3 regions of the Thermaerobacillus caldiproteolyticus genome follow, and region 2 is predicted to be linked to each of the others. Evidence: riboswitches for the same ligand, from Rfam matches in the RefSeq annotation. Region 2 holds a riboswitch; each other region holds the start of a gene.
What was found. A riboswitch is a leader RNA that binds a small molecule or an ion and turns the genes downstream of it on or off. The one in region 2 is predicted to bind S-adenosylmethionine.
Positions count from the first base shown of each region.

Region 1 (6,115 bases), 410 kb from region 2:
GGATATTGCATCGCTAAGAATAGACCTGCACGCGCCCGTTCATCGACTTCCATTTCAAGAACGTCTTGTCCATCTAGCGTAATGCTTCCCTTTGTTACTTCATATTTTGGATGGCCCATGATCGCGGAAGACAACGTTGATTTCCCCGTTCCGTTCGGGCCCATGATGGCGTGAATTTCACCGCCTTTTACTTCTAGGTTCACGCCTTTTAAAATTTCCTTTCCTTCAACGGATACGTGAAGATCTTTAATCGTCAGCACTGCCATGAAAAATACCTCCAATTTCCACAAAAAATTGTGTATATCATTGACTAAACTTACTTCATTGATATATTCTCATTTTATTCTCATTATAATTTTATAACAAATTAAAAGTATTAGCAACCATTTACCATCCTACCTATACTTTTAAAAGTTCCATTTTAAATTGCACAGAAGGCTCCAGCTTCAAGTGTATGAAGGTCTTTCTGCAAGCGAGAATCCGGAGAGGAATGGACGTTAGCATTAGACAAAATCTTCCCTTTATTTCCTACTTACTTGGCCAGCACAGGAGAAAACCCTTGAATCAGGCGCTCCTATTGTTTACGGACTACTCAACATAATAGGTTGCGGCAAGAAATCATCGCCACCGTAAACGTTGAACGTCATCATGTGTCTACTATATGTGGAAAATAAATACTATCGATGGATAACAAACCGTTGGACGGTACCATACAAGACACGATCCTATACGAACCTTCCCTAACGACCGGATCCCCACACGTTAGGACTGCTTGGCACTCGCAATCCCCACTTCAAACCTTTACGAAGTTTCGATTAAGTGATGCGCAGTTGACAAGTTATGATGTACATATGTAATCGAAAAAAGACTCCCATTCGGAGTCTTTAGTGATTTAATGTTTTGTCGCAAGTTCAGCGATACATTCTTGAACTAATGTCACCGCTTGGCTCATTGCTGCTCCTCCAGCAAATGCCGCGGCTACACCGCAAGTCTCCAAAATTTCCTGTTCCGATGCACCTTGATCAAGGCAACCTTTTGTATGATAAATCGTGCAATACTCATCTTGGGTAGCCAGACTAATTCCAAGCGCGATGAGCTGCTTTTCTTTTTTCGATAATGCTCCTTCTTCAAAACAAGCTTCCGTAAAGGCATTAAAGCTTCTAGCGATTTCCGGCAATTTTTGCGTAAACGTTCCCAACCCTTCTTTGTAATGTTGTAACGCCGCTTCTGTCGATGTATAGCTTTGCTGATTCACTACAAACACCCCTTCGAAAGAATCATATCGCTGTTAGTATGCTTAAAGGAAAAGGAGATTAAACAAGCGAATTCAAATATAGTGAAGTGAAGACAAAATGATGTTGGACAAATGGATATCAATGTTTTTAATGATGCTCCTTTATGTTATATTCGCTCTCGGTTCACTAATGTTTACCGACATTGCGGTAATTGTGATTTCTGTACAATGTTCAGTCATCATTATTACTTTATTAATCGCTGTTCTTGAAAAACTGCCGAAAAAGAAATAACGGAAGCAAAACTGCTTCCGTTATTATTTTTGTGCCGCTGGAATAACTGCACCTTTATATTTTTCTTTAATAAAGTTTTGAATTTCTTTCGATTGAAGCACTTCTACAAGCGTTTTGATTTCTTTGCGGTTTTCATCACCTTTACGTACCGCAATGATATTGACGTATGGGTTGTTTTTTGGCGATTCGACTGCGATTGGATCTTTCGCAGGGTCTAAACCAGCATCTAACGCATAGTTTGCGTTAATGACCACCGCATCGCCTTCATTGTTTTTATAGATTTGTGGTAAAAGACCTGCATCAACATCTGCTTTAAATTTCAATTTTTTCGGGTTTTCGACAATATCTTTAACCGTTGCTTTTGTTTTATCTACACCTTCTCTTAGTTTAATAAGTCCTTTTTCTTCCAACATTGATAAAATACGACCATGGTCTGCAACAGAGTTGCTCATAATGATCGTTGCGCCTTTTGGTAGTTCTTCAAGGCTTTTGTGCTTTTTCGAATAGATACCGATTGGTTCGATATGAATGCCACCTGCATTCACGAAGTCATAACCGTATTCCTTTTTCTGAGATTCTAAATAAGGAATATGTTGGAAGTAGTTCGCATCAATTTCTTTATCCGCCAATGCTTTGTTTGGCAATATATAATCTTGGAATTTTACGATTTTAAGATCAATTCCTTTTTTCTTAAGAATTGGCTTTGCTTGTTCTAAAATTTCCGCGTGTGGAACGTTAGAAGCACCGACGACTAATTTTGTTGTTTTTCCTTCTTTACTTCCTTCAGCATTGTCATTGCTGCCGCATGCAGCAAGCGCTAATACGAGCACAGCTGCAAATAATGCGCTAAGCCATTTTTTCATACTATTTTCCCCCTTTTTATCGTTTATCTATTTTAGAAGTGACAAAGTCACCAATAAACTGAATGACAAAAACAATGACTAAAATAAGAACGGTAGCCACAAATGTAACATCGTTATGGTTGCGTTGGAATCCCTCTAAATAAGCAAGGTTTCCAAGTCCACCCGCACCGACAACGCCAGCCATGGCTGTATAGCCAACAAGAGCAATCGCTGTCACCGTGATTCCGGAAACAAGAGCCGGCAACGATTCCGGAAGAAGCACTTTCCAAATAATTGTCGCTGTTGTCGCTCCCATCGCTTTTGCTGCTTCAATGACACCTTTATCAATTTCTCGCAACGCAATCTCAACCATGCGCGCGTAAAACGGGGCAGCACCAATAATAAGTGCTGGCAATGCCGCATTCGCACCGAGAATCGTACCAACGACAAGCTTAGTAAACGGAATCAATAAAATAATTAAAATAATGAACGGAATAGAGCGAAAAATATTCACAAACGCCGCAATAATCGCATTCGCCAGCCGATTCTCCCATATATTCCCCTTTGAGGTTAAAAATAATAAAAGACCAAGGATAATACCTAACACAAACGTTGCAACAACAGCAATACCAGTCATATAAAGGGTTTCTACTGTCGCCGCCCAAATGGTATCCCATTGCACATTCGGTAAGAGGCTATTGAACATCGGTAATCACCTCCACCCCAACCTGTTGTTGGCGAATATAATCAATCGCTTTTGCTACTTCCTCATCTGTTCCATCAATATGCACGAATAATACCCCGTACGAACCTTGATGGGTCTGCGAAATTTTCCCTTGAAGGATATTCACGTTTACTTGGAATTGACGAGTAAGATTCGCTATCAATGGCTGCTCAGCTGCCTCGCCAACAAAGGTTAATTGAATCACGTTCCCTCTCGGATATTTATCTATTAAATGAGCAATCGTTTCTTTTGTCTCTTCCGGTTCAATGACTTGTTGAACGAACCGTTTTGTAATTGTCTGCTTTGGTTGACGGAACACTTGAAGCACTTCGCCTTGTTCAACAATCTTACCGTTTTCCATGACGGCTACACGATCACAAATTTTCCGAATAACGTGCATCTCATGAGTGATGAGAACAATCGTCAAACGAAGACGCTGATTAATATCTACCAATAAATCGAGAATGGAATCTGTTGTTTGTGGATCTAGCGCTGATGTCGCCTCATCGCATAATAATACTTTTGGATTATTCGCCAAAGCACGGGCGATGCCGACACGCTGCTTTTGGCCGCCGCTTAATTGTGATGGATAGGCATTTTCACGTCCTTGCAAGCCAACAAGCTGAATGAGCTCGTCCACGCGTTTTAACCGTTGTTCCTTTGGAACTCCTGCAATCTCTAATGGAAACGCAATATTTTCACGCACGGTTCTTGACCATAATAAATTAAAATGTTGGAAAATCATCCCGATTTCTTGACGAGCTTCGCGTAATTCTTTCCCCTTAATATTGGCAATATTTCGATCAGCAACGATGACATTTCCCTTCGTGGGCTTTTCTAGTCCATTTAACATACGAATTAACGAACTTTTTCCAGCTCCACTATAACCAATAATCCCGAAAATTTCCCCTTCTTTAATGTGCAAGCTCACATCATCGACAGCTGTTACTGAACCGTTGCTAGATTGATAAATTTTCGTTACATTTTCTAATGTAATCATTTGCTTCTCACCTTCCTTTTCTTCACAGCTGCTTCCTATCTTCGCCGACATACTTAAAATAAAAAACCTTTCTGCTCAAGAGAACAGAAAGGCATTATCTCCTATTCTGTCTCTTATCTCTCAAAGCAATCGCTTTGTGTGAATTGGCACCATTTCAGCAAAAATGCTGACGGTTGCCGGGTTTCATTGGGCACATCCCTCCACCTCTCTTGATAAGAGCACTGAACGCGCTTTATTCAATTAAAACTTTAATCAGCTCAAGTAGTTTTATAAATTACAAGTGTGATTTTAACATGCATGAAATAAAGTGTCAACAAAAACTTTGATCATCGATACAAAGACAAATCCGAGGCAACTTCAGTAGCGGCTTGAATTGCCTGTTCCAAATCTTCAATTAAATCATCCACATTCTCAATTCCAACAGATAAGCGAATCAAATCTTCAGTAACGCCAGATGCTTTTAAATCTTCTGCACTCAACTGCTGATGCGTCGTGCTTGCCGGATGAATAATTAAACTTTTCGCGTCACCAGCGTTGGCTACATGTGACCAAAATTTCACGTTGTTAATCAGTTTTGCTCCTGCTTTCCGGCCACCTTTAATTCCAAAAACAACGACTGCACCAGCTCCTTTTGGCAAATATTTTTCTGCTAAATCTTTAGACGGATGTTGCTCATGTTCCGGATAAAGCACCCATTCTACAGCTGGATGACGATCTAAATATTCAACAATTGTTCGCGTATTAGCAATATGTTCTTTCATACGCACATGTAATGTCTCAAGACCACAAAGTTAAGCTGAAAGGCATTGAAAGGACTAATGGCTGGGCCTAAATCACGCAATAGTTATACTCGCGCCTTAGCAATATCGGCGGCAGGTCCGAACGCTTCGGCATAAACAAGATTATGATAGCTCGGATCCGGCGTTGTAAATTCAGGGAATTTTGGTGAGTTCCAATCAAAATTTCCACCATCGACAATAATCCCGCCAAGCGTTGTTCCGTTTCCAAGTAACCATTTCGTTGCTGAATGAACAACAATATCAGCTCCATGCTCAATCGGTCTGCATAAATAAGGAGTCGCAAACGTGTTATCGATAATAAGTAGGATGCCTGCTTCATGAGCAATCTCAGCTACGGCTTCAATGTCTAATACATGCAGGCTCGGATTGCCGATTGTTTCGGCGAAAATCGCTTTTGTATTTGGCGTGATTGCCGCGCGAAAATTTTCCAGATTAGCTGGATCAACAAAATGCATCTTAATACCGTACTCTGGCACCGTGTTGCAAAAACCGGTTGCCGGGCTTCATCAGGCCAGTCCCTCTCCGCCTTTCTTGATAAGAAATGTATAATCGTTTTATTTTTTCGAATTGTACCACGCCATTTTCTTTTCGTTAATTATTTTCTTAATATTAAAAACCTTTAGCGAACAAATCGATAAGGCTTCGCTAAATGAAAAATTGATTCTAAAAGAAGTATATGCCGAAAGCTTCCCACAACGGACAACTCTTTCAGGCGCATTTGTTGCTGTAATTTTAATTCTCCAGTTAAAAGCGCTTGAATCGCCTCTTCTGAACCCCGAATCGTTAATAGTCTTTTTTCATCTACATTTTTTTCCTCTTCCGTACCGTTTTTTGAAATAGCAAAAATAACATTCTCGTTCTCACATTCAAACTGAATATATACATGCTCCTCAGGCAAAAGCGGTAATAAATGATGTAACGTTTGAATCCTTTCAATGAATTGCTGAATAAGACTATAGATCCCCATTGTTTTACCAACCTCCCCCATTAGTCTCTTACATGTACATTCCATGAGAAAGCGCATGAATCCTTTGCTAACTTCTCGACAAATGACCAATAAAATATACAAATTAAACCACAAACTCTATACGTATTACTGATATTTCCTGAGAAATATGTGAAATAAAGGGTTTTTATGTCGAATTTTTCTATATTTTTTTAAAAAAAAGCTGCCCGAAAAGATCACGAAAATGTGATTTTTTCGGACAGCCTTATCTTTCGTT
Region 1 covers NZ_CP064060.1:2,646,779-2,652,893, forward strand. The annotation lists gene sufC (Fe-S cluster assembly ATPase SufC) at 1-266, opposite strand, end outside; gene ISX45_RS13375 (carboxymuconolactone decarboxylase family protein) at 893-1,255, opposite strand; gene ISX45_RS13380 (hypothetical protein) at 1,353-1,526, shown strand; gene ISX45_RS13385 (MetQ/NlpA family ABC transporter substrate-binding protein) at 1,550-2,389, opposite strand; gene ISX45_RS13390 (methionine ABC transporter permease) at 2,406-3,074, opposite strand; gene ISX45_RS13395 (methionine ABC transporter ATP-binding protein) at 3,064-4,092, opposite strand; SAM riboswitch class I at 4,203-4,311, opposite strand; partial or broken gene ISX45_RS13400 (O-acetylhomoserine aminocarboxypropyltransferase/cysteine synthase family protein) at 4,419-5,380, opposite strand; gene ISX45_RS13405 (SCP2 sterol-binding domain-containing protein) at 5,512-5,859, opposite strand.
Region 1: another riboswitch for S-adenosylmethionine. It lies ahead of ISX45_RS13395 (methionine ABC transporter ATP-binding protein); the one in region 2 lies ahead of ISX45_RS15295 (LLM class flavin-dependent oxidoreductase).

Region 2 (6,115 bases):
CCGCTTCACGACATCGATCTGTCGCGACCTACCGCACTCTTATTTGGGAATGAGCACCGCGGTGTTTCGGAAGAGGCGGTTCATTTGTCGGATGGAACCTTTATCATTCCGATGTACGGCTTTGTGCAAAGTTTTAATATATCGGTTGCGGCGGCTCTTACGTTGTACGATGTCACCGAGCGGGCGCGCAAGCAAGCAGGTGAAACGTATTATTTAACATTCGCTGAGAAAAAAGAGCTTTATGAAAAATGGATGTGGCAAACGCTTCAGCCGCGCATTCGAAAAATGATGGAAGAACGTCTTGGACGATCCTATTGATCTTCTCATGTTGCGATGAGAAGGTCAATTTTTTTATTTGAGTTGTTTCTTGGTATGATTGTATGTTTTATACATACAAATGAACATTTCATGAACAATTCGTGAACATATTGTGACAAATGTTTTTCCGAATTGTGAACTTTTTCTCAAGCTGATTCCAAACATTTTTACTTTTGATATGTTAGAAAATATAATAATGGTTTGGATTCGTGTGTTAATGTTACTTCGTAAATGAGCATGAAGGAGGAAGCGCACCTATGCAGCAAGTGAAAAATAAGGTGTGGAAATGGTTTTCATTGCTTCCATTATCGTTACTATTGTTTCTAAGTGGATGCAGCGAAAACATGGTTGTTTTACATCCAAAAGGTCCTGTTGCCAAAAGTCAATATGAGTTAATTGTTTGGTCATGTGGTTTTATGGCTTTCATTATTATTGTTGTTTTTGTGTTATTTACGATTGTTCTTATCCGTTATCGCGAAAAGCCAGAAAATGCTGATTATGAGCCGCCTGAAGAGGAAGGAAACACGTTATTGGAAATCGTGTGGACGGCTATTCCGATTTTAATTGTTACGGCGCTGGCGATTCCAACGGTGAAAACAACGTTTGCGCTTGAAAAGCCAACTCAAAAGGATGTAAAGCCGCTAACAATCCATGTGACGGCGGCAAACTGGAAATGGATTTTTAGTTACCCAGAACAAAACATCGAAACAGTGAACTATGTCAATATTCCAGAAGATGTTCCAGTAAAATTTAAGTTAACATCGGTCGGTCCAATGAACTCATTTTGGGTACCGGAGCTAGGTGGACAAAAGTATGCGATGGATAGCATGGAAACAGAGTTGATTCTTCAAGCTGATCATCCTGGCTCGTATATGGGGCGAAGTGCGAACTTCTCTGGTAAAGGCTTTACGCATATGGAATTTGAAGTCGTTGCACAAACAAAAGATGACTTTGAAAAATGGGTAAAAGAGGTACAACGGACGGCACCAAAGTTAAATAAGGGAAAATATGCGAATATTTTAAAGCCTGGACTTGTCGGTCGAATGACGTTTTCCAATACTCATCTTGAATGGATTGATCATGCGGAACAAAATAGTCATGATCATATGAGTATGAGCCTTGAAGAAGACGTATGCGAAACAAAATAGTCATCATATGAGTATGGGCCATGAAAAAGAGAAAGAACATCATGGTCATAGGCATTAATGGTTTTCAGTCGATTGCTATCCATTATAAGCAGCGTGTGGAAGGAGGAATGTGCGCATGAAGTGGAGCGAATTTTTCGTAACAGGCGAGCCGCTTATTTATGCCGCTGATGTCTCGATTGTACTGACAGCGATTGGAATTGTTTTCGTGCTTACGTATTTTAAAAAATGGAAATGGCTTTGGAATGAATGGTTAACAACTGTTGATCATAAAAAGATTGGTGTTATGTATATTATTTCCGCGGTATTGATGTTATTCCGCGGCGGTGTCGATGCGTTATTAATGCGCGCGCAACTAACAGTGCCAAATATGAAATTTCTCGATTCTCAGCATTATAACGAAATTTTCACAACCCATGGTACGATCATGATTATATTCATGGCGATGCCGTTTATTATTGGGTTAATGAATATTGTCGTGCCGCTACAAATTGGTGCACGAGATGTTGCTTATCCTTATTTAAATGCGTTAAGTTTCTGGTTATTTTTCGTTGGTGCGATGTTGTTCAATATTGCATTCGTTATTGGTGGTTCTCCGGATGCCGGATGGACATCTTACTTCCCGCTTGCCAGCAAAGAGTTTAGTCCGGGGGTAGGGAACAACTATTACGCGGTTGCCTTGCAAATTTCCGGTATTGGTACATTAATGACAGGGATTAACTTCTTAGTCACCATTTTAAAAATGCGTGCGCCAGGAATGACGTTAATGCGCATGCCAATGTTTACATGGACGATTTTAATTACATGTGTCATTATCATTTTTGCGTTCCCGGTGTTCACGGTTGCGTTAGCACTTATGACATTTGACCGTTTATTTGATACGCAATTCTTTACAATGGCAAATGGCGGTATGTCAATGCTTTGGGCGAACTTGTTCTGGATTTGGGGTCACCCTGAAGTATATATCGTCGTTTTACCAGCATTCGGGATTTTCTCTGAAGTTGTTAGTACGTTTGCGCGCAAACGTCTGTTTGGTTATAAAGCAATGGTATTTTCGATTGTAGGAATCGCCTTTTTAAGCTTTCTTGTATGGGTGCACCACTTCTTTACGATGGGCGCAGGAGCTGCGGTGAACTCGTTCTTCTCGATTACAACGATGGCGATTGCGATTCCGACAGGCGTAAAAATTTTCAACTGGCTATTTACGCTTCGGAAAGGGAAAATTCGCTTTACAACAGCCATGCTTTGGTCATTGGCGTTTATTCCGAACTTCGTCATCGGTGGAGTCACTGGGGTGATGCTGGCGATGGCGGCGGCGGATTATCAATATCATAACAGTTATTTCTTAATTGCCCATTTCCATTATGTATTAATTGCAGGTACGGTGTTCGCTTGTTTTGCCGGACTTCATTACTGGTATCCGAAAATGTTCGGTCATATTTTAAACGAGCGTTTAGGAAAATGGACGTTCTGGCTATTTATGATCGGCTTTAATATCTGCTTCTTCCCAATGTATTTCTTAGGATTAATGGGAATGACGCGACGCATGTATACCTATTCTGCGGGACTTGGTTGGACTCCGCTTAACGTTGTCGCGACAGTGGGCGCCGCTTTAATGGGCATTGGCTTTATTGTGTTATGCTATAACATTTATTACAGCGCGCGTTACGGCGAGCGCGACATGACAGGGGACCCATGGGATGGTCGTACGCTCGAATGGGCGACATCTTCACCAGTTGCACATTATAACTTTGCGATTATTCCAGAAGTCACTGATTTAGATGCATATTGGGTCATGAAAAAAACAGGAAAAGGTCTAGAAATCGACGAAGAGAAATTGAAACCGATTCATATGCCAAGCAATTCTGGTCGACCGTTCCTCATTTCGATTGCCTTTTTCTTTGCGGGATTCGGCCTTGTGTTTGAATGGTATACAATGGCGATTATTGCGACGATATTTATTATACTTGGTTTAATTCTTCGCTCGTTTGATGATGATGATGGTTACTACATTAGTGTGGATGAGATTAAACGCACCGAGCGTTTGGCACGGAAGGGGGCGTAACAATGGCAGAAGTTGCTCATCATTATGATGAAAAAATGCCGTTAGAATATCGGACAGAGGAAAGCCGCCTGAATATTTTAGGATTCTGGATTTTCCTTGGCGCAGAGGTCGCGCTCTTTGCGACCCTGTTTGCCACTTATCTCGTATTATTTCAACGCACAGGCCACGGTCCAACAGCTATGGAGCTGTTTAAAGTAAAAGAAGTAATGATTGAAACTCTTCTTCTGTTAACGAGCAGCTTCACTTGTGGGCTTGCAATTCATGAAATGCGCCGCAACCGTTTAAAAGGATTGCTGACGTGGCTGATTATCACCCTTCTTTTAGGAGCAGGGTTTATTACGTTTGAAATTAGAGAGTTTATTGATTACGTCCATGAAGGCGCGACGATTCAGACGAGCGCATTTCTTTCGAGCTTTTTCGTGCTTGTCGGTACGCACGGGGCGCACGTGAGTCTTGGAATTGGTTGGATGATTTTAATTATTATTCAACTTCTCCAACGTGGTTTTACGCCGCGAACAGCGCGAAAAGTGTTCATTGTTAGTTTGTATTGGCATTTCCTTGACGTTGTATGGATTTTCATCTTTACGCTAGTTTACTTGACAGGGATGGTGATATAAGATGGCAACGAACGATCACCATGAAACATTTCCTTGGAAACATGTTATTGGATTCGTTTTATCCCTTGTGTTAACGTTCGCGGCATTATGGGTCGTATTGTCATCGGGATTAGCGACGAAATTGATTATTGGCATTATTGTGATACTGGCAATGTTGCAAGCGAGTTTGCAGTTGTTTATGTTTATGCATATGACAGAAAGTGATAGCGGGAAAATCCAAACGATTAACATGGCATATGCCTTTTTTATCGCGATTGTTATTGTGATTGGTTCAATTTGGGTAATGTGGTTTGTAGTGTAATAATAAAGCTGGTTTTCCATTTTAGGAAAGCCAGCTTTAAATATATTGACTTAAAACATAGTTTTGTGGTAGGATTACTGTAATTTAATAGGGAAAGTCTTATCAAGAGAGGCAGAGGGAATGGCCCTATGAAGCCCAGCAACCGCTGACATTGGTCAGAAAGGTGCTAATTCCAGCAGAACCGTTTGTTCTGAAAGATAAGATGAAGCGATGAACAAACTTCTTCTTATCGAAGAAGTTTTTATTTTTATAGAGTAGTAGAGGGGGAGAGTAAAATGAGATACGGTTTTTGGATGCCTATTTTCGGCGGATGGTTGCGAAACGTCGAAAATGAGCAAATGCCAGCGACATTTGAATATGCGAAAAAAGTCATTCAAGCAGCGGAAACATGGGGTTATAGTACGACGTTGATTGCCGAGTTATACTTAAATGATATTAAAGGTCCTGAACATGATTCACTCGAAGCATGGTCAACGGCTGCGGCATTAGCAGCGGTAACGGAAAAAATTGAAATTATGACAGCAGTACGACCGGGATTTCATAATCCGGCAGTGACGGCGAAAATGGCGGCGAATATTGATCATATTAGCAATGGACGATTTACGCTAAACGTTGTGTCTGCTTGGTGGGAAGAAGAAGCACGCCAATATGGGGGCATTTTTACGGCGCATGATGAGCGTTATGATCGTACAGAAGAGTTTGTTCAAGTGTTAAAAGGGATGTGGACAGAAGAGGTATTCCATTTCCGCGGGAAATTTTATGAGGTGCAAAATGCTCATTTGGCGCCAAAGCCGGTTCAAAAACCATATCCCATTTTGTATGCCGGCGGTGAAAGTGAGCGAGGCAAGCAGGCGATTGTTGAGCATTGTGACGCATATGTTATGCATGGAGGGACAGTGGAGGAAATTGCAAAAAAGATTGCCGATATGAAAAAGAGACGTGCGGATGCAGGAAAAGCGCCGTTCCGGTCATTTGGAATGGCTGCATTCGTCATTTGCCGCGACAGCGAAGAGGAGGCTCTCGCCGAATTAGAGCGCATTACTGATGTGAAACAATCAAGCGGTTATGCGGGATACAACGATTTTGTCAGCAAATCGCAGCTTGAATTGCAAGTGAAACTACAAGATTATTCTGTATCTAACCGCGGGTTGCGCCCGAATTTCGTCGGAACGCCAGAACAAATTGCCGAGCGCATTTTAGCTTATGAAGAAGCGGGAGTTGATTTATTGCTTTTACAATTCTCTCCGCAGCTAGAGGAGATGGAGCGGTTCGCAAAGCAAGTGATGCCTTTAGTAGAGGAACGGAGACAATTATCGGCAATCAAAGGAGGAAAATAAGATGAGTAAGATTTATATTATCCATGAAAACCGCGAATGGACAATTCATTTAACGAGACGATTGGAAGAATTAGATTTGCCTTATGAAGAATGGTTTTTAGATGAAGGAATTGTTGATTTATCAGTTATACCGCCAGAGGGAGTATTTTATAGCCGAATGAGCGCTTCTTCGCATACGCGGGATCACCGTTTTGCACCTGAACTGACGGAAGCTGTGCTTTCTTGGCTTGAACGACATGGGCGCAGAGTGCTGAACGGAAGCCGGGCGTTGCGGTTAGAGGTAAGTAAAGTAAATCAATATATGGCGTTGAATGTTCATGGGATTCGAACGC
Region 2 covers NZ_CP064060.1:3,053,733-3,059,847, reverse strand. The annotation lists gene ISX45_RS15320 (TrmH family RNA methyltransferase) at 1-318, shown strand, start outside; gene qoxA (cytochrome aa3 quinol oxidase subunit II) at 576-1,466, shown strand; gene qoxB (cytochrome aa3 quinol oxidase subunit I) at 1,582-3,528, shown strand; gene qoxC (cytochrome aa3 quinol oxidase subunit III) at 3,531-4,145, shown strand; gene qoxD (cytochrome aa3 quinol oxidase subunit IV) at 4,147-4,446, shown strand; SAM riboswitch class I at 4,543-4,650, shown strand; gene ISX45_RS15295 (LLM class flavin-dependent oxidoreductase) at 4,722-5,783, shown strand; gene ISX45_RS15290 (ATP-grasp domain-containing protein) at 5,785-6,115, shown strand, end outside.

Region 3 (6,115 bases), 560 kb from region 2:
GTTTAACACCGTCATTCGCGGTGATGTCGCCCCAACCATTATTGGCAACCGCGTCAATATTCAAGATAACTCTATTTTACATCAAAGTCCAAACAATCCGCTTATTATTGAAGATGATGTCACCATCGGTCACCAAGTGATTTTACATAGTTCCATTATTCGAAAAAACGCATTAATCGGAATGGGATCAATTATTTTAGATGGCGCTGAAATTGGAGAAGGGGCATTTATCGGCGCAGGAAGCCTTGTCCCACAGGGAAAAAAGATTCCTCCTCACACCCTTGCATTCGGCCGCCCCGCTAAAATCATTCGTGAATTAACAGAAGAAGATATACGCGAAATGGAACGAATTCGCCGCGAATATGTCGAAAAGGGTCAATATTATAAATCATTACAACAGCGGTAATCGATCACATGCAAATTATTGGACGATAGAATTGAACAATATGTTATGTTATGATAGTCATTGGAATTTAGAAAATAAGGAGTAAAAGCATGTCGTCTATTGCCTTTTTTCTTTTTATTTTAATCGCTCTTTGCATGGCTATCTACTTACTTAAATCATTATGGAAAACAGCGCTCGTATTCTTTTGTCTATTTTTCCTTGCCATTCCGTTATTCCGTCACCAGGAAATGCAAACGGTCATTGAGAAATTCAAACAATCTAATCTAGCAAAAGAAGAAGCAGCCGTGCGAAAAGTGATTTCTTCGTTTGTCCATGAAGAAATCAAGCCGCTTGTACTGCTGGATGTCCCTCTTGTTCGTCAGCTCCCTGAATTACCGCGCGGCTGTGAGGTGACGAGTTTGGCAATGCTTCTTCAAGATGCAGGGGTTCAAGTGGATAAAATGACGCTCGCCAAACAAATTAAAAAGGACCCGACACCGTTTCAACGCCGCAATGGAAAAGTGTATTTTGGAAATCCCAATGACGGCTTTGTTGGGGATATGTACTCGCTCACAAAACCGGGATTAGGCGTTTACCATAAACCGATTCAACAGCTGGCGGAAACCTATTTGCCGAACCAAATCATTGATTTAACGGGAAGCGACTTCAGTGAATTGCAAAAATATCTCTCGAAAGGTTCGCCGATTTGGATTATTACAAATAGCACCTTTAAAAAACTCCCGGCATCAGCATTTCGCGAGTGGGACACCCCAAGCGGACCGATTCAAATTACGTATTACGAGCATTCTGTCGTCATCACAGGATATGATCAAGACTATATTTATTTTAATGATCCCCTCTCTGGCGAAAAAAATAAAAAAGCACCCAAAGCGGAATTTTTAGAAGCTTGGGTGCAAATGGGAAGACAAGCAATCACGTATCAATCGAATTAGATTGATAGTGGTTGTTTGTCTTTTTTATATAAATGGGAAAAATCGTATTTTTTTTCGACATATACTTGATGCCAAACCATGAATGCAAGCACCGTCCAAATTTTGCGGCTATGATCTGCTTTATTGCTGCAATGCTCATCAAGCAAACGATATAATACGTCTTTGTTCAATAAATGATCAGTTGCGCTCTCTTTGATAATATTCTTCGCCCAGTCATACATTTCATTTTTTAACCAATGGCGAATCGGGACTGGAAATCCAAGTTTTTTGCGGTGTAGCACATGATCAGGAACAATGCCTTCTGCCGCTTTGCGCAAAATGTATTTCGTTGTGTTATTCGCGGTTTTCATTTCCGGCGCAATCTTTGCCGCCACTTCAAATACCGCTTTATCTAAAAACGGCACGCGCAATTCTAAAGAATGAGCCATTGTCATTTTATCTGCTTTTAATAAAATATCACCGCGCAACCATGTATGAATATCAATATATTGCATGCGGTTTACTGGAGGATAGTGCGTCGTTTCGTTATAAAGCGGCGCAGTAATATTTGTATACTCTAAACCGCTTTTATATCCTTTTAACAGCTCTTGTTTTTCTTCTTCGCTATACATTTTGGCGTTGCCGATGTAGCGTTCTTCCATTGGCGTGATTCCGCGTTCGATAAAGCTTTTTCCTTTCACTCCTTCTGGAAGCATGCGAGCAATCACACTTAATGCCGATTTCACCGCGTTCGGCATCCGTTCGAATACTTCTAACGATTGCGGCTCGCGATAAATGTTATAACCACCGAACAGCTCGTCCGCCCCTTCACCTGAAAGGACAACGGTCACATGCTTTCGTGCCTCACGGGCAACGAAATAAAGCGGTACTGCTGCTGGATCGGCAAGCGGATCATCCATATGCCACATAATTTTTGGAAATTCATCCATATACTCTTGCGGCGAGATGACATAGCTAATATTCTCGACACCGAGTTTTTCCGCTGTTTCTTTTGCGACGTCAATTTCGCTGAAACCTTCCCGTTCAAAACCGACAGAGAATGTCTTAATGTTCGGATGGAATTGTTTCGCAATGGAAGCAATGAGCGAGGAGTCAATTCCTCCTGATAAAAATGAGCCGACCGGCACATCGCTGCGCATATGCACTTTGACAGAATCAAACAGCACCTCGCGAATTTGTTTGACAAGCTCCTCTTCAGATTGAAAAACCGGCTGGAACCGTGCTTTCCAATAACGATGAATTGTTAATTTCTCGCCAACTTTCTTTTTAATGTAATGGCCTGGCTCCAGCTTTTTAATGCCGACAGACATCGTCATTGGCTCAGGCACATATTGAAACGTTAAGTAATGTTGTAGCGCCTCATAATCTAATAAATCATTTTCGAGCGCATGTAAAATGCTTTTCTTCTCAGAAGCAAAAAACGTCCGCCCATCTTGTTCCATATAGAAAAACGGTTTAATGCCAAACGGGTCACGCGCAGCAAAGATCGTTTTCTCCTCTTTATCCCAAATGATAAAAGCAAACATGCCGCGAAGTTTCTCGACCGCTTTTTCTTTTTCATGACTATATAGCGCAACAATTACTTCTGTATCGGAATGTGTGGCAAATTCGTATCCCTTTGCAAGCAACTCTTCGCGCAGTTCAATGTAGTTATAAATCTCTCCATTAAAAATAATCCAATATCGTTCATTTTCGTACGATAACGGTTGATGCCCCGCTTCCAAATCGATAATGCTTAACCGACGAAACCCAAAATTGACATAATCATCGAAAAAATACCCATCATCGTCTGGACCGCGGTGTGTAATCATATCGTTCATTTCTTCAAATGTTTTTTTCCATTGTTCGTCCATTGTTTTTGGATGGTCATGAATGCAACCAATAAACCCGCACATGTTGTTATTCACCTACTTCTTCATATTCAACTCGTAGATTATACCACATATTTGGACAGTTGAACTATTACATTTAGTTTACCCGATGGAAACAGATTCGTAACAAAGTTTTTTTCTAATAAGTCGCAAAAAAGGCTCTTTTTGTTGCACACATATTTGTTTCGCAAAAAAAGAGAGCTACATATGATAATGTAACTCTCTTTTTTTCATTCATTGCTTAGCTGCTAATGCAAGGGCTTGTTCTTTCAATGCTTCAGCTTTGTCGGTACGCTCCCATGGAAGATCAATATCCGTGCGACCGAAATGACCGTAAGCCGCTGTTTGTTTATAAATCGGGCGGCGCAAATCTAACATTTTAATAATGCCGGCAGGGCGAAGATCAAAATTGTTGCGTACTACTTCAATTAAGATGTCTTCCGATACTTTGCCCGTACCGAATGTATCGATAGAGATGGAAACAGGTTTTGCTACCCCAATCGCATACGCTAATTGCACTTCGCATTTATCAGCAAGCCCAGCTGCGACAATGTTTTTTGCCACATAGCGCGCCGCATACGCAGCAGAACGGTCTACTTTTGTAGGGTCTTTACCAGAGAAGGCACCGCCGCCGTGACGAGCGTAACCACCGTACGTGTCAACGATGATTTTCCGTCCCGTTAATCCAGCGTCACCTTGAGGTCCGCCAATGACAAAGCGACCAGTTGGGTTAATGAAGTATTTTGTGTTTTCGTCGATTAGTTCAGCTGGTACAACTGGTTTAATCACATGTTCTTTAATGTTGCGCTCAATTTGCTCTTGAGTAATTTCTGGATGATGCTGCGTAGATACGACAATTGTATCCACACGAACAGGTTTTCCATTTTCATCGTATTCTACTGTTACTTGTGTTTTTCCATCTGGACGTAAGTAAGGTAAAATGTCTTCCTTACGAACTTCTGCTAAACGGCGTGCCAATCTATGAGCTAATGAAATCGGAAGCGGCATTAACTCTTTCGTTTCATTGCACGCAAATCCGAACATTAATCCTTGGTCCCCAGCACCGATTGCTTCAATTTCCTCGTCAGTCATCTGACCTTCGCGTGCTTCTAACGCTTTATCTACGCCCATTGCGATATCAGGAGACTGCTCGTCAATCGACGTTAATACAGCGCACGTATCAGCGTCAAATCCGAATTTAGCGCGAGTGTAACCGATTTCCCGAATCGTGTCACGAACGATTTTTGGAATATCCACATACGTAGATGTTGTAATCTCACCGCTGACTAACACTAATCCCGTCGTTACACTCGTTTCGCAAGCAACGCGAGCATTTGGGTCTTTTGCTAAAATCGCATCTAAAATCGCATCAGAAATTTGGTCACAAATTTTATCAGGATGCCCTTCTGTTACAGATTCAGAAGTAAACAAACGGCGTTTTGTTGACATTTCGTCAATTTCCTCCTCTTTTCTGTTGTGAGCTTTTAGAACACACAGTTGCATTCTACGCATTACGTAGATGATACGGTACTCATTCCCTACTTAGTATAATTCAATTTTGTGATTTATAGCCAAACAAGGGGCATATAAAAAACCTTTCCTTCAACTTCGAGGAAAGGTGATTGCTCTTATATCGCGCCTTTCACTCTTATCGTTCAAGGGCTTTCCCTTGCCACAGGTTAGCACCATTTCACATGTTCCATTGTTGTGACGGTTGCTGGGTTTCATCGGGCCTGTCCCTCCACCAACTCGGGATAAGAGTATCCGTTCAATGACTTATCATATCGTAACTAGATAAAGAAAGTCAATAAATTTTTATATAAAGTTTTTATCAAAAAAATGGGGAAAATAAATAAAAAGAAATTATGATAAATAGTATGGACTAATAATATAAATGTGTTATACTATTTCCAAGAATATTAAATTCACAAAAAGGCAGGTTTTGTACATGAACACTGTTGACGTGACAAATAAATTGGCTGTATTGTTACAACAACCAAACGTACTTAAAAATCTATCCGTACCGCAATTAGTTGAAAAGGTTCTCAAGCGAAAAGAAGGAATGTTAACACTAACGGGTGCTGTTGCGACAACAACAGGAAAATATACAGGACGTTCGCCAAAAGATAAATATATCGTCGAAGAAGCATCAACAAAGGCAAAAATTGATTGGGGAACTGTCAATCAGCCGATTTCTGAGGAAACGTTTGAAAAATTATATAACAAAGTTATCGACTATCTAATGGAAAAAGATGAAGTATTTGTATTCAAAGGGTTTGCTGGAGCCGATCCGAAATACCGCCTACCGATTCAAGTGGTTAACGAATTTGCTTGGCATAATTTGTTTGCTCATCAATTATTCATTCGCCCGACACAGGAAGAACTACAAACACATGAAGCTGAATTCACTGTCATTTCCGCGCCGAATTTTAAAGCGGATCCTGCTGTGGATGGAACGAAATCGGAAACTTTTATTATCATTTCATTTGAGCGCCGGACAGTATTAATCGGCGGGACTGAATATGCTGGAGAAATGAAAAAATCGATTTTCTCGGTTATGAATTATCTTCTCCCAGAACAAGGAATTTTACCGATGCATTGCTCAGCTAATGTCGGACAAGAAGGCGATGTCGCTTTATTTTTTGGTCTTTCCGGCACCGGGAAAACAACACTTTCCGCTGATCCAAAACGCCGTCTCATCGGAGACGATGAACATGGTTGGTCAAATCGCGGCATCTTTAATATCGAAGGCGGCTGCTATGCGAAATGCATTAACTTATCGCGGGAAAAAGAGCCACAAATTTTTGATGCCATCCGATTTGGCTCAGTATTAGAAAACGTCATTGTTGACGAACAGACTCGCATTCCTAACTATGAGGATGCTACATTGACGGAAAACACACGTG
Region 3 covers NZ_CP064060.1:2,493,552-2,499,666, forward strand. The annotation lists gene ISX45_RS12465 (gamma carbonic anhydrase) at 1-406, shown strand, start outside; gene ISX45_RS12470 (C39 family peptidase) at 496-1,338, shown strand; gene asnB (asparagine synthase (glutamine-hydrolyzing)) at 1,335-3,233, opposite strand; gene metK (methionine adenosyltransferase) at 3,444-4,658, opposite strand; SAM riboswitch class I at 4,855-4,970, opposite strand; gene pckA (phosphoenolpyruvate carboxykinase (ATP)) at 5,158-6,115, shown strand, end outside.
Region 3: another riboswitch for S-adenosylmethionine. It lies ahead of metK (methionine adenosyltransferase); the one in region 2 lies ahead of ISX45_RS15295 (LLM class flavin-dependent oxidoreductase).